4 regions of the Psychrobacillus sp. FSL K6-2843 genome follow, and region 2 is predicted to be linked to each of the others. Evidence: predicted binding sites of a transcription regulator. Region 2 holds the regulator's gene; each other region holds the start of a gene.

Region 1 (3,208 bases), 300 kb from region 2:
TCACTGCAGTGCCAGCTTCGGTATAGGAAACTGCGCGTAAAATAGCGGTTGAACCATACTTGCTACGCAGATAATCCATCGTCTTTCCAAGCTTGCGTTCCTTCCACTTTCCTTCTTCAAAAAGGCTAAGCTGCATAGAGTTCTCCGGCTCTAGATTAGTGATAGAAATGGATAGCCTTCTCACTGGACTACGGTCATAAAACTCATCAAATATTTTTTCGCAAATTTTATAAATCTTCATAGTCGCATTCGTCGGTTCATCTATGGAGCGTGAACGATTAAATCCTCCCCCAAAAGAGTCTTTACTATAGCCCACTGCAAGATGTATAGTGCGCCCCACCATATTAGCCTCTCTTGCTCGTCTTGCCACATCCTCACACATTTCCAATATGACTGCCATTACTTCTTTTTTTGTCCGGTAATCTCGAAACAACACCTGCCCCTTTCCATAGCTTATCTGGCCGTCTACAATGGGCGCTCCCAGTTCAGAGAAATCTATCCCCCAGGCATGGTGATACAATTGATTTCCCATCACTCCAAATTTATCCTCCAACAACTTCAAGGGAGTTTTTGCTAGCTGTCCTACATTAAAAATCCCCATGTTATTTAGTGTTTTTTCTAAACGAGAGCCAATTCCCCACATTTTACTTAAAGGTGAAACAGGCCATAGCTTTTGTTGAACATCTTCATACGTCCATTTGGCAAAACCTGTTTTTTTGGCATCCAAATCAAGCGCCAGCTTTGCCATAAGCATATTTGGCCCCAGTCCAACAGCACATGGAAGCTGAAACTGATAATGCAAACCGTCCTGTATACGTTTCACCGTGTTCTCAATTGGCCCCCAAAGCCTTTCTGTTCCCCCAAGGTCTGCAAAGCATTCATCCACACTATAGACATGAATCGCTTCACTTGGGACAAACTGATTCAAATAGCGCGTGATTTCCATTGAAACTCGAACAAAAAATTCCATTTTTGGTTCCAACAGATGGATAGAAGGATCGTCTGGTATTTCAAATAACCTCGTCCCGGTCTTTACGCCAAACCTTTTTTTCATTGGAGGAGAAGCAGCAAGCACAATGCTCCCCTTCTGCTCCAAGTTTCCAATAACAGCAATAGGCGTATTCATCACATCTAGTCCTGCTTCTGCCGCTGCACAGCTCGCAAAAAAGCTTCGAATGTCGATGCAAATAATATTTCGATTTTCTAAGCCCTCATACATAAAATCTACTCTCCTTCGAAAGGAACATTCGTTCGTTCTTATTATTATATTGCAAACGTACGTTCTTATTCAATGGTAATGTAGACCATTAGGAAGGAAAACACTTAATCGAATAAATTGAATAAATTCATTACTAATGAGAAACAATTTCAACAGGTAATTGGGACACTAATTCTAATAACAAAATAAAGACAAGCCTAATCACTATATAGGCTTGTCTTTATTAGCAAGATAAAATTTTTACATAGGTTCCTTTTACTGCTCGTTGCAATGCCGTTTGGTTTAATTTTTGAATCTGCTTAGAGCAGTCAGAAGCTCTTACTAAACCATTTTCCGAACAAACTAGAGGGTCTATTAGTCTAACCTTCATTTTCTGATGAAAATCATAATTGGTTAGCTCGTCTATCACTTCAACAGAAGGATGAAGCTTTTGAAGAGCATGTTGAATTTCATCATCCTGTGAGCATACTACCAATTGGAGCAACTGATTATCCTCCAAAAGAAAATCCTCTAATGTGATGATTTGTTTATCCAATGCTGCCTTTAAAACAAAAGCTAACTGGTAGTTGCCATATAAATTTAAAGGATTCATAAAGAAATCAATTACTTCCTCATAGTAGACCGATGTAAACCACTCGGCGATTTCTATATTTGGAAGAACCATTTTACCGTCTTTCGCGATTAGATTCTGTAAAAAATGTTGAACTTCTTCCATTGAAATATTTCCATAGGCATACAGATCGCGTAATGTGTAATCGACACGATCTGCACATAAATCAGGGGCACTTTGCTCGAGCAAGGACCATCTCGAATCATTAAATAGGATGTCTTTTAAGTTATATCCATATTTAGTTAGGATAGTAGGTATTGAGGAACCGTTAATTATTCTACTATATATTTTTTCATGATAGTCCTCGTCCTTATTATCCAGAACAAAATCGATGACATGAGAAAAAGCAGTATGTGAAACATCGTGTAGAAGACCAGCAATCTGTTCTTCTAACGAACCCCCTATTTTCTTTAGCAGAAGCATGACACCAATGGAATGCTCATATCGAGTGACATTCCATTCTTTCTTTACTAAATAGCTTGCCCCGCCTTGATGTATGCCCTTTAATCGTTGAACAGGCTTACTATTTATTAATTCTTCTAATACTCCATCTACATAAAATTCTCCATATAAGGAATCCATAATAAGCATTGAAGATATCCTCCTTAAGCTCAGACTTTTTGCTTTTCTTTATCCTCATAAAGAAGTTGCATCTTTTCTTGTAGTTGCTGCTGGTTCCATTCAATGATGTCCTCAGACAGAAACGATACTTTCTTTCTCTTTGGAATATTGACTTGTCCGTTCACTGCGCGAGTATAGCCTTCTATCATTGCGGAAATTGCCAAGATGAGCAATGCAAAGCATATAGCAGGTCCTAGTGGAAGCCATGGTACACCTTGCAGATATCGGAAAGATGAACCAAAAAGTCCTGCCCATTCATAGGCAATAGACTTTGGAGGATCTCCAAACATAGGGTCATAGCTAACTGCTGTACCTCCAATATACAATTGGAGCAACCCGAGATGCGTAAACACAACTAATGTTTCGACGACTTGTTGTCCATACAAAACGAATAATTTCTCTCTCATCATTGGAAATAGGTGACGGGTAATGATTCTCGGTCGACCAGCCCCTAACGTTTTAGAAGCCAGAATATATTCCTCCTGATAAAGCAGATTGGCCTCGTTGCCTATGAGAGAAGCCACAATTGGTACGGTGATAATGGCCATTAGCACAACCTGGATGATAATTCTCTCCCACACAGTTGTAGAAAATCCCTCCATCGGCTCCCATAGCACTGGGTAAAGCATAAGATAAGAAAAAATAGTCATAGGAATATAATGTAGAGGATCGATAGCGCTATTAATAATGGCCCGTCTCTTCTGCCAATAAGTACCGATTGCAAATCCTAGTGGTACTGCAATAAGCATTCGAACAGC
Region 2 (3,208 bases):
TAGTTTCTGTACTTTATTTATTATTTCTCACGATAAGAAAGGGGATTTCAGTCGGCTTTAAAATATGCACTTATTTACTATATTCATCTCTTAAAATGAAGTCACTGCTATAAGGAAGGAAAACGGGTTTTTGTTAGAGTGGATATATACGACAGGTTACGAGAACAGTAGGATTAGAAAATGTATTTAAATAACATTTTTATGGAAAATAAATATTGAGGCATGAGGTGGCATTGAGAAGAAAAGTCCTACTATGTAGCTTTTAAATAATCAGATGTGGAATTGGGGGGACGCATATATGTATTAACTTCAGTACTCATCAGCTAGGGAAACAAAAAAAGGAAGACAAAAATTTTTATTTTAGTCCTTCCTTTTTTGTTGAATCTAATGATTTGAGGATAGAAGAGCCAAATTAATGTAGCGAAAGGGAATGGGATGAATTGTTTCACCCCCATTAGATAATTTTTGAACAATATTCTCAGTTAGACAATGAAGCTAATTTAAAAAAGAGGTTTAGGAAAACCATTGAAATGAGCGATGATGCCAATTTGTCCTATGTGGTATGCTTCGTGACTATATATATGATGGAATACCCAGTTAAAAGTTGGGGGAGAAGGAGGAATCCAACCATCAGAAAATTTAGGGACTTCAATCAGTTGATTAAACTGTTGATCAGTCAAGTTATTTAATATTCCGTCTGTATGTATGCGAATATCTTGATAAGCTTTAAGTATTTCGAACGGAGAGGAATTTTTGTCTAAAGTCAAAACTAACTTTTGTTGGAGTGCCACTTCATTAATCCAGAAATCCTCACTAGTAGCAATATGTGAAATAACCCATGCCAAATTATTTGGATAGGTTGGTGAGGTTTTAAACCAGCTTTCTTCTTGTAAACTATTCAAATAAGGTAATAACGTTTTTCTGTAATCATTCCGATATGGAAAAGCCAAATAAATCAATCCTTTCTATTAATATAAATTAAATAATGTAAATATAAATTTTAATAAACAAATGTATTCATTTATGAATTCCTAAAGATTTTTTAATATTCCGATGAATTGAAATAGGATAAAGAGCTTACAAATTTGATGTTAATATAGTACAATGCTACTTATATATCTGTAATTCCGGAATTAGTGGAGGGATAGAATGTGGATGCAAATGAATTAATTAATGTGATTAATCATAGTATAGAAAAGTTAGATTATGCTTCAGCAAGAAAATATATAGAGGAAAATCTAAATCTAGTTAATATCAATAAGCATTTACTTATTGATAATGCGAGAAGTGTGTTAGATTACATAAACGACACCCTAGAATCAGGAGCCCAGCCTTTAACTCGCCAAGAAGTTTCCTTGATTTACACGATTAATAAGCATGCTATGAAATTTGACGTTAGAGCTTTGAGAATGGTAATAAGAGATAACCCGTCCTTGCTAATAAGACAAGACATCAAACATTATTTTAATGAAGATGCAAAGACTCTCTTAGAGGGAATGAATGTAATACCAAAACAATCAAAACAAGCAATAATATAAACAAAACCCCTTCATGTCTCGAACATGAAGGGGTTTTTCGATGATCTAAACAAAAATGTCCACTTTCTTGTTAGATATGATATCGGCTCAAAGTAATCATACTATGAAAATTGTAGAAGTCAAGCAATCATTAGTGAATATGTCGGTAAACTCCTACTACTTTTCCTAAAATAGAGACTTGATTAACAATAATCGGATCCATCGCAGAGTTCTCCGGCTGAAGGCGGAAATACGTTTTTTCTTTAAAGAATCGTTTTACTGTTGCTTCATCCTCTTCTGTCATTGCTACAACGATGTCCCCATTATTAGCAGATTGCTGTTGTTTAACAATGACATAATCTCCATTCAAGATTCCAGCTTCAATCATACTATCACCCATAATTTCTAACATAAATAGGTGATCATCTGAAGTACCAAATGTTTCAGGAAGCGGGAAGAATTCTTCAACGTTTTCAATTGCAGTAATAGGCATACCAGCTGTAACCTTCCCAACTAAAGGAACATGCACAACTCCCTGCCTTTCGACCGTAGCCTCTAAACCATCTAATATTTCTATTGCACGTGGTTTCGTAGGGTCTCTACGAATTAAACCTTTACTTTCCAATCTTGCTAAGTGGCCATGTACAGTAGAACTTGAAGCAAGACCTACTGCCTCACCAATTTCACGTACGGATGGTGGATAGCCTTTTTTACGAACTTCTTCCTTTATAAAAGCTAGAATATCTTCCTGTCTTTTAGACGCTTTCTTCAATGAGTTCACCTCTTTTAGTAATAAATTCCCTACTAGATTAATACTTATTAATAGTATACCAGTGTCCTGAAAATTATGCAAACATAGGTTCTAATATTTGTTGACAAAAACAAATGTTCGTATTAATATTAGAACATACATTCCGAACAAACATTCTAATTTTGGGGGTTTTTTTATGAATTGGGTAAAAAACAATTATTTTTTAGCATTATTTTTAGGACTAAATCTTATATTTATGACAACTATGGTAATCTCACATACAATAACAACCGAGGAAGACTCACACATCAAAATAGAACAAGGGGATTCCTTATGGGCTCTTGCAACAAAATATGGCATAGAAGATTCAAGGGAAGAATGGGTGAGTCAGGTAATAGAAATGAATAATTTATACGATACCTCTATTAAAGCTGGGGATGTTATAGTTGTTCCTAAAGTAAGTGAGAACCTTCACTTAAATTATGGAACAGAGGTAGCGGGAGAATGAAATCAGTTATTTATTGTCGAGTAAGTACAGACAAGTCCACACAAGAAACTTCTTTAGAGAGACAAGAGGAAGAGTTGATAGATTTTGCTAAAAAACAGGGCAGTGAGGTTTCTCAGGTTTTTGCAGATCAGCATAGTGGATATGATGTTGAGAGAGACGGGCTATTAGAGATGCTCAATTATGTAAAAGAAAATGATATCAAAGCGGTGTTTGTGCAAGATGAAACTAGAATAGGTAGAGGTAATGGTAGAATGGCTGTCCTTCATTTACTTCAGAAAACAAACACAACGGTCTATACGTTACAGGATAAAGGGATATTAAACTTAAATGAAATGGATTCTATGCTTTTAGAAATCCTTGCCTTGGTGGAGGAATATCAACGTAAAATTCATAATGCTAAGATTAAAAGAGGAATGAAGCGCGCGATATCAA
Region 3 (3,208 bases), 200 kb from region 2:
GTGCAACAATCCCAACAAACCATCTAATAGGTGCAATTATTTTTATTATCGCCTCTATTACAGACTTTATCGATGGCTATTACGCTCGAAAATATAATTTAGTAACGAATATGGGTAAATTTTTGGACCCATTAGCAGATAAATTGCTTGTGTCAGCGGCATTAATAATTCTCGTGCAGTTTGGAGTTGCGCCAGCTTGGGTAGTTATATTAATTATCAGCCGCGAATTTGCCGTGACTGGACTACGATTAATTTTAGCTAATACTGGAGAGGTAGTGGCGGCAAACCAGCTTGGCAAGATAAAAATGTGGACACAAATAATTGCGATTTCATCCTTACTATTAGGAAATGTATTCTTTGAAATGTTCAACTTCCCATTCGATATGATTATGCTGTATGTTTGTCTATTCTTCACAGTATGGTCGGGATTTGATTATTTCTATTTGAATCGTAAAGTGTTACTTGACTCAAAGTAGGAAGGAAGTATAGGAATGAAAGCAGAGATTATTGCGGTAGGTTCAGAGCTATTATTAGGTCAGATTTCTAATACAAATGCCCGATTCATATCTTCCCAGCTTGCGGAGTTAGGGATAGACGTATATTACCATACGGTAGTTGGAGATAATCCCAATCGGTTATTAGACTCCATCAAAATCGCAGAAGAACGAGCAGACCTAATTATTTTTTCAGGAGGTTTAGGGCCTACTAAGGACGACCTAACAAAAGAAACAATTGCTAAACACCTTAACAAAAATCTTGTACTTGATGATCACGCGATTATGTATATAGAAGATTTCTTTAAAAGATCAGGAAGAATGATGACTGAGAATAACAAAAAACAAGCGCTGGTTTTAGAAGGCTGTACAGTCTTGGAAAACAAGCATGGGATGGCTCCAGGAATGCTTCTTTCAACAGAGAACCATGCATATATGTTATTACCTGGGCCCCCAAAGGAATTGGAACCGATGTTCCAATTTGAGGCTAAGCCACTACTACCTAAGTTGTTGTATAAAGAAAACGTTATTATGTCTCATGTAATACGCTTTTATGGAATAGGAGAAGCAGAGTTAGAGACACAGGTCCAAGACTTGTTAGACAATCAAACAAATCCAACTTTAGCTCCTTTGGCTTCTGATGGAGAGGTAACGTTAAGACTTACTGCGAAAGCAGACACTGAGGAAGAAGCATGGAAAAGCATTGAAATGCTACAGGCTGAAATTTTAAACCGTGTCGGTAAATATGTGTATGGCTATAATAACGAATCACTTGCCTCGAAGTTAAGAGATATTCTAATTGACAATGAACTAACAATATCTGCTGCAGAAAGTATGACGGCAGGTCTTTTCCAATCAGAGTTGGCAGCGGTCCCGGGAATGGGGGTTGCGCTAGTAGGTGGTGTTATCACTTACACTGAAGAAGTAAAAATCAATCAACTAGGTGTTAAGAAGGAAACCATTGATGAACACAGTGTAGTCTCTAGTCAGGTTGCCGAGGAGATGGCAATCCGTGTTAAAGAGAAATTTAATACAACAATTGGTGTAGGTATCACTGGAGCTGCAGGTCCAGACGGACATGGCGACCAACCGGCCGGTACGGTTTGGATTGGAATTGCCTATGGGGACGTTGCGCCAATATCCTATAAATTGAATCTTTCAGGCATGAGAAACACGAATAGATTAAGAACTGTGAAATTTGCAATCCATTATCTTATCCGTATACTCAGAGAAGAGGGACTTTCAAAAATTTAATTTTGACTATAAAAAACGGCCCAAAATACTATTTTGAGCTGTTTTTTCCTATCAAATTATGATAGTCTTAATAAATAAACGAATAGATGTTCGCTTTTTTCTTGTAAATTTCTCAAAGACCGAGTATACTAAAGATAGTAAAAAAAATGATAGTTTCTAGGAGGAAATACATTTGGCTAATGATCGTAAAGCAGCGTTAGAAATGGCTTTAAAACAAATAGAGAAGCAATTTGGGAAAGGTTCAGTTATGAAGCTAGGAGAGAAAACAGACCGTGAAATCTCCACTTCTTCAAGTGGTTCCCTAGCTTTGGATGCAGCTCTTGGAATAGGCGGATATCCACGTGGCCGTATTATTGAAATCTATGGACCTGAAAGCTCAGGTAAAACAACAGTAGCTCTTCACGCAATTGCAGAAATTCAAAAAACTGGTGGCCAAGCAGCATTTATTGATGCTGAGCATGCATTGGACCCTGTCTATGCACAAAAACTAGGCGTTAATATCGATGAATTATTATTATCTCAACCTGACACTGGAGAGCAAGCCCTTGAAATCGCAGAAGCTCTAGTTCGCAGTGGTGCGGTTGAAATCATAGTTATTGATTCCGTAGCAGCTTTAGTACCAAAAGCAGAGATAGAAGGGGAAATGGGAGATTCTCATATCGGTCTTCAAGCTCGCTTAATGTCTCAGGCTTTGCGTAAGCTTTCTGGTGTTATTAACAAATCTAACACGATAGCTATTTTCATCAACCAGATTCGTGAAAAAGTAGGCGTAATGTTTGGTAACCCAGAGGTAACACCAGGTGGTCGTGCGCTTAAATTCTATAGTTCCGTTCGCTTGGAAGTAAGACGTGCAGAAGCTATTAAACAAGGTACTGACATTATGGGGAACAAAACAAAAATTAAAGTAGTAAAAAATAAAGTTGCTCCACCATTTAAAACAGCAGAAGTAGACATTATGTATGGAGAAGGGATTTCTCAAGAAGGAGAAATCGTCGACATAGGTTCTGAATACGATATTATCCAAAAAAGCGGTTCTTGGTATGCATACAATGAAGAACGCATAGGTCAAGGGCGAGAAAACGCTAAACAATTCTTGAAGGAAAATCCTGCTATTAAAGACGAAATCGCATCAAAAATTCGTCAATCTTTAGGAATGACTTCAAATTCATTTGTTATTGCAGCACATGAACAAGAGGAAGAAGACGGCGAATTCGAGCTACTTTTAGATGATGAAAAATAAAAAGTTAAGCTTCTTCTTTTAGGGAAGAATTACAAAAGGTATTAAGAGTCTATCTCTTGATACCTTTTTTTAAAATAAAGTTTATAGCTGAGAACCCCGGGATGGCATATCATACCTACGGTGGAAAGTGTATATTCATCTATTATTCATTTTTCAAGGAAAATATTATTTGATAGCTTTATATAATGAGTAAGTTTGATCCAAACGATTTTTTAGGTGA
Region 4 (3,208 bases), 570 kb from region 2:
TATTAAAAAAGAGTTTAAACAAAAAGAAGGCTTTAACGTTACATACTTTGCCTTCTTCGTTAAAGCAGTAGCACAAGCATTAAAAGAGTTCCCGATGATGAACTCTATGTGGGCTGGTGACAAAATAGTCCAAAAGAAAGACATCAATATTTCGATTGCGGTTGCAACAGATGATGCATTGTTTGTTCCAGTGATTAAACAAGCAGATGAAAAGACTATTAAAGGGATTGCACGTGAAGTGAATGAGCTTGCAGGAAAAGTTCGCTCTGGTAAGCTTAAATCAGATGAAATGCAAGGTGGTACTTTCACAGTCAACAATACTGGTTCATTTGGTTCTGTTCAATCAATGGGTATCATCAACTACCCACAAGCAGCAATTCTTCAGGTGGAATCTATTGTTAAGCGTCCAGTTATTATGGAAGGCGGCATGATTGCTGCAAGAGATATGGTGAACCTATGTCTATCTCTAGACCACCGCGTGCTAGATGGCCTTGTTTGTGGTCGCTTCTTAGCTCGTGTGAAAGAAATATTAGAAAATATTTCGAAGGAAAATACATCTGTATATTAATATTCAGGCGAGAAGTCCCTCAGTAAGGGCTCTCGCCTTTTTTTATTTATAAAACTTAAGTCCCTTTCGTTTACTTTTTTAAACTATTTCTATAGCATTTAAAAGGAAAGAGATACACATGAATTTTCTATGAAGGGACGATTATATATTATGAAATTAAGTGTTTTAGATCAAGCACCGATCACGGCTGGAAATACTGCAGCAGATGCATTAAAAAAAGCAGAAGAATTAGCCCTTTTAGCTGACGAATTAGGCTATCACCGTATGTGGATGGCTGAGCATCATGGAACCGGGGCTTTTGCGAGCTCAGCTCCTGAAGTCATTGCAGCCCATCTTGCTGCTAAAACTCAAAAGCTCCGTATTGGTACTGGCGGCGTTATGATGATGCATTATTCAGCTCTTAAGCTTGCAGAGGTCTTTAAGACGTTAAGTGCTTTTTCTCCAGGGAGAATAGACTTCGGAGTGGGGCGTGCTCCTGGCGGGGATAACTATGCGATGCATGCTCTTTCTGAGGGCCGTCCACCAATGGTGAACAATATGTATGAAAAACTAGGAACTGCATTACAGCTTTTAAATGACGAAGTTCCCGAGGACAGTGTGTACAATAAAACGATTGCTACTCCATCTAATATCGTGCTTCCCGAAGCTTGGTTGCTTGGCTCGACAGGGAACAGTGCGATTCAGGCAGGAAAGATGGGCTTGGGATATTCCTTTGCACAATTCTTTCAGGGAGGAATGACTCCTGCTACTTTAAATGCATACCGTACAAATTTTAAACCTTCAGCATTAATGGAAAAGCCTGAGATTAACGTAACGTATTTAGTGACAGTTGCTGAAACAAAAGAAGAGGCAGAATTTGAAGCACTTCCACAGGATATATCTAGACTTTCTCTGATGAAGGGACAAATTCGCCAGCTTATGACACCTGAAGAAGCACAAAACTATCCTTTATCTGAAATGGATCGCATGATGATCCAGGAAAATCGTAAAATCCATTTAGTTGGTTCTGCAAAAGAAGTAGCTACTACTCTTCAAGAAGAACAGGCGCATTATGGGTTTGATGAGGCGATGATTTGTAGTATACCGCATTCTCAGCAAAAGCGTTTAGATGTATATCGATTGTTAGCAAAAGAATTGTTGTAGTGTCTTGATTCTCTTTTATATTAATACTGACTGAGCTTCTTGGTATCTTTAGCGAGTAAGTGAACGATTCGTCGTTCACTTACTCGCTTTTTGAATTGACTTCGTTCGTACTATTACAATTCTCAACTCAAAAAACATACTTTTGCCTTGCTTGCTTTCTAGTATAGATTGTTTGCTAACAGGAAAAAACAAGAATAATACTTTATAACATGAATTGCTTTAAATTGGCGGTTGATAACAGAACAAACGTTCTGTATAATGATAAAAAAGAAAGGTGATGGAGATGGCTAATTTCGAGGAAGACTGGAACGCGTTGGATTTATCTAAAATCCGTGATAGAGGTTCAAAAAAGTGGGTGGCGATGATGTTGCCTGAACACGTGAAGATGTTGAGAGACTATCATGAGGAGATAAAAAAAGTTCCGCGCCCAGATCTAAATGAGTTCGACTATGAAGCAATTCAAGAACAAATTGAACTTGCGATGAAAAGAAATGTAGACATAAAAATTAAACGTTGGAAAGATGGAGAATTTTTATATCATCGAGGGACAATTCAATGGATTGATTTAACTAGGCGCATTATCGAATTAGAAGATCCATTTCAATTTTTTGAAGTGAAATTGGATGAAATTGTGGACGTGACGATATTAGAATAAAAACATTCTGAGAGACCTCCTTATAGAGGTCTTTATTGTTTGGAAGTGCTAAGTCTAAATAGATTCAAACATAAAATAATTATAGACAAGATAACTGATGAATCACTTGGGATATATTCAATGTTAGATTTGCTAAATACCTTAATGATAATGAATTCCTTTTACTATAAAAGAGGATTATAGGTATCCATAGGGAATATATTACAGAAGGGTATGATGAGTGGGATAACAGCAAAGGATGATAAAGGGGCAATGAAGAAATACTATATCTTTTTAGAAATCTTGTTTTATGTAGTAGTACCATACTTAATTTGGACTAATGGTAGAGAAGGTTTAGGTGATTATTGGGCACTTTTGTTATCCACTGCACCTGGATTTGCCTATACTATAGTACGTTTTATTGTAGACCGAGAATTTAATGTGACGGGCATTTTTATCTTGTTCAGTTTATTGGTAGGAACTGTGATTGATATATTATCTGGATCTGCAGAAAGGATGCTATGGAACCAAGTATATTTAGGGGTTGCTTTTAGCTTCGTCTATTTGCTCTCCATGCTCATTAAAAAGCCTCTCCCATTATTTTTCTTTATAGATGTGGCATTCTTGCAGGGATATGACCGTGAAAGCAGTAGAAAGCAGTTCTATCGTAAAGAATTATTTAAATGGTTTCAGCTATTGACGCTAATGTTTGTCATAAGAGGGCTTACCCTAGCAGGCATTAAGGCATGGCTTTTGGACAGGTATGGTGTGGATAGCTATGGCACAATGTTGATTTACTTGAGAATAACTGGTTGGGTCTTTGCAGCAGTTTTCATATGGTTCTATCTAAATATTTACAAGGA

Evidence for each region. The regulator LexA, encoded in region 2, represses DNA repair genes until DNA is damaged. The targets are predictions, from matches to a motif close to CGAACATATGTTCG.
Region 1: the regulator LexA is predicted to act here: its motif matches at 1,241-1,254, upstream of MKY94_RS10135 (UV damage repair protein UvrX).
Region 3: the regulator LexA is predicted to act here: its motif matches at 1,828-1,841, upstream of recA (recombinase RecA).
Region 4: the regulator LexA is predicted to act here: its motif matches at 1,951-1,964, upstream of MKY94_RS11565 (YolD-like family protein).

The regions. Positions count from the first base shown of each region.
Region 1 is NZ_CP152021.1:2,016,512-2,019,719, reverse strand. It holds gene MKY94_RS10135 (UV damage repair protein UvrX) at 1-1,219, opposite strand, end outside; gene MKY94_RS10130 (HD domain-containing protein) at 1,443-2,420, opposite strand; gene MKY94_RS10125 (ABC transporter permease subunit) at 2,441-3,208, opposite strand, start outside.
Region 2 is NZ_CP152021.1:1,713,611-1,716,818, forward strand. It holds gene MKY94_RS08550 (DinB family protein) at 501-959, opposite strand; gene MKY94_RS08555 (hypothetical protein) at 1,152-1,538, shown strand; gene lexA (transcriptional repressor LexA) at 1,669-2,289, opposite strand; gene MKY94_RS08565 (LysM peptidoglycan-binding domain-containing protein) at 2,465-2,776, shown strand; gene MKY94_RS08570 (recombinase family protein) at 2,773-3,208, shown strand, end outside.
Region 3 is NZ_CP152021.1:1,518,242-1,521,449, forward strand. It holds gene pgsA (CDP-diacylglycerol--glycerol-3-phosphate 3-phosphatidyltransferase) at 1-476, shown strand, start outside; gene MKY94_RS07400 (competence/damage-inducible protein A) at 492-1,748, shown strand; gene recA (recombinase RecA) at 1,921-2,988, shown strand.
Region 4 is NZ_CP152021.1:2,284,999-2,288,206, reverse strand. It holds gene MKY94_RS11575 (dihydrolipoamide acetyltransferase family protein) at 1-568, shown strand, start outside; gene MKY94_RS11570 (LLM class flavin-dependent oxidoreductase) at 719-1,711, shown strand; gene MKY94_RS11565 (YolD-like family protein) at 1,989-2,366, shown strand; gene MKY94_RS11560 (VC0807 family protein) at 2,580-3,208, shown strand, end outside.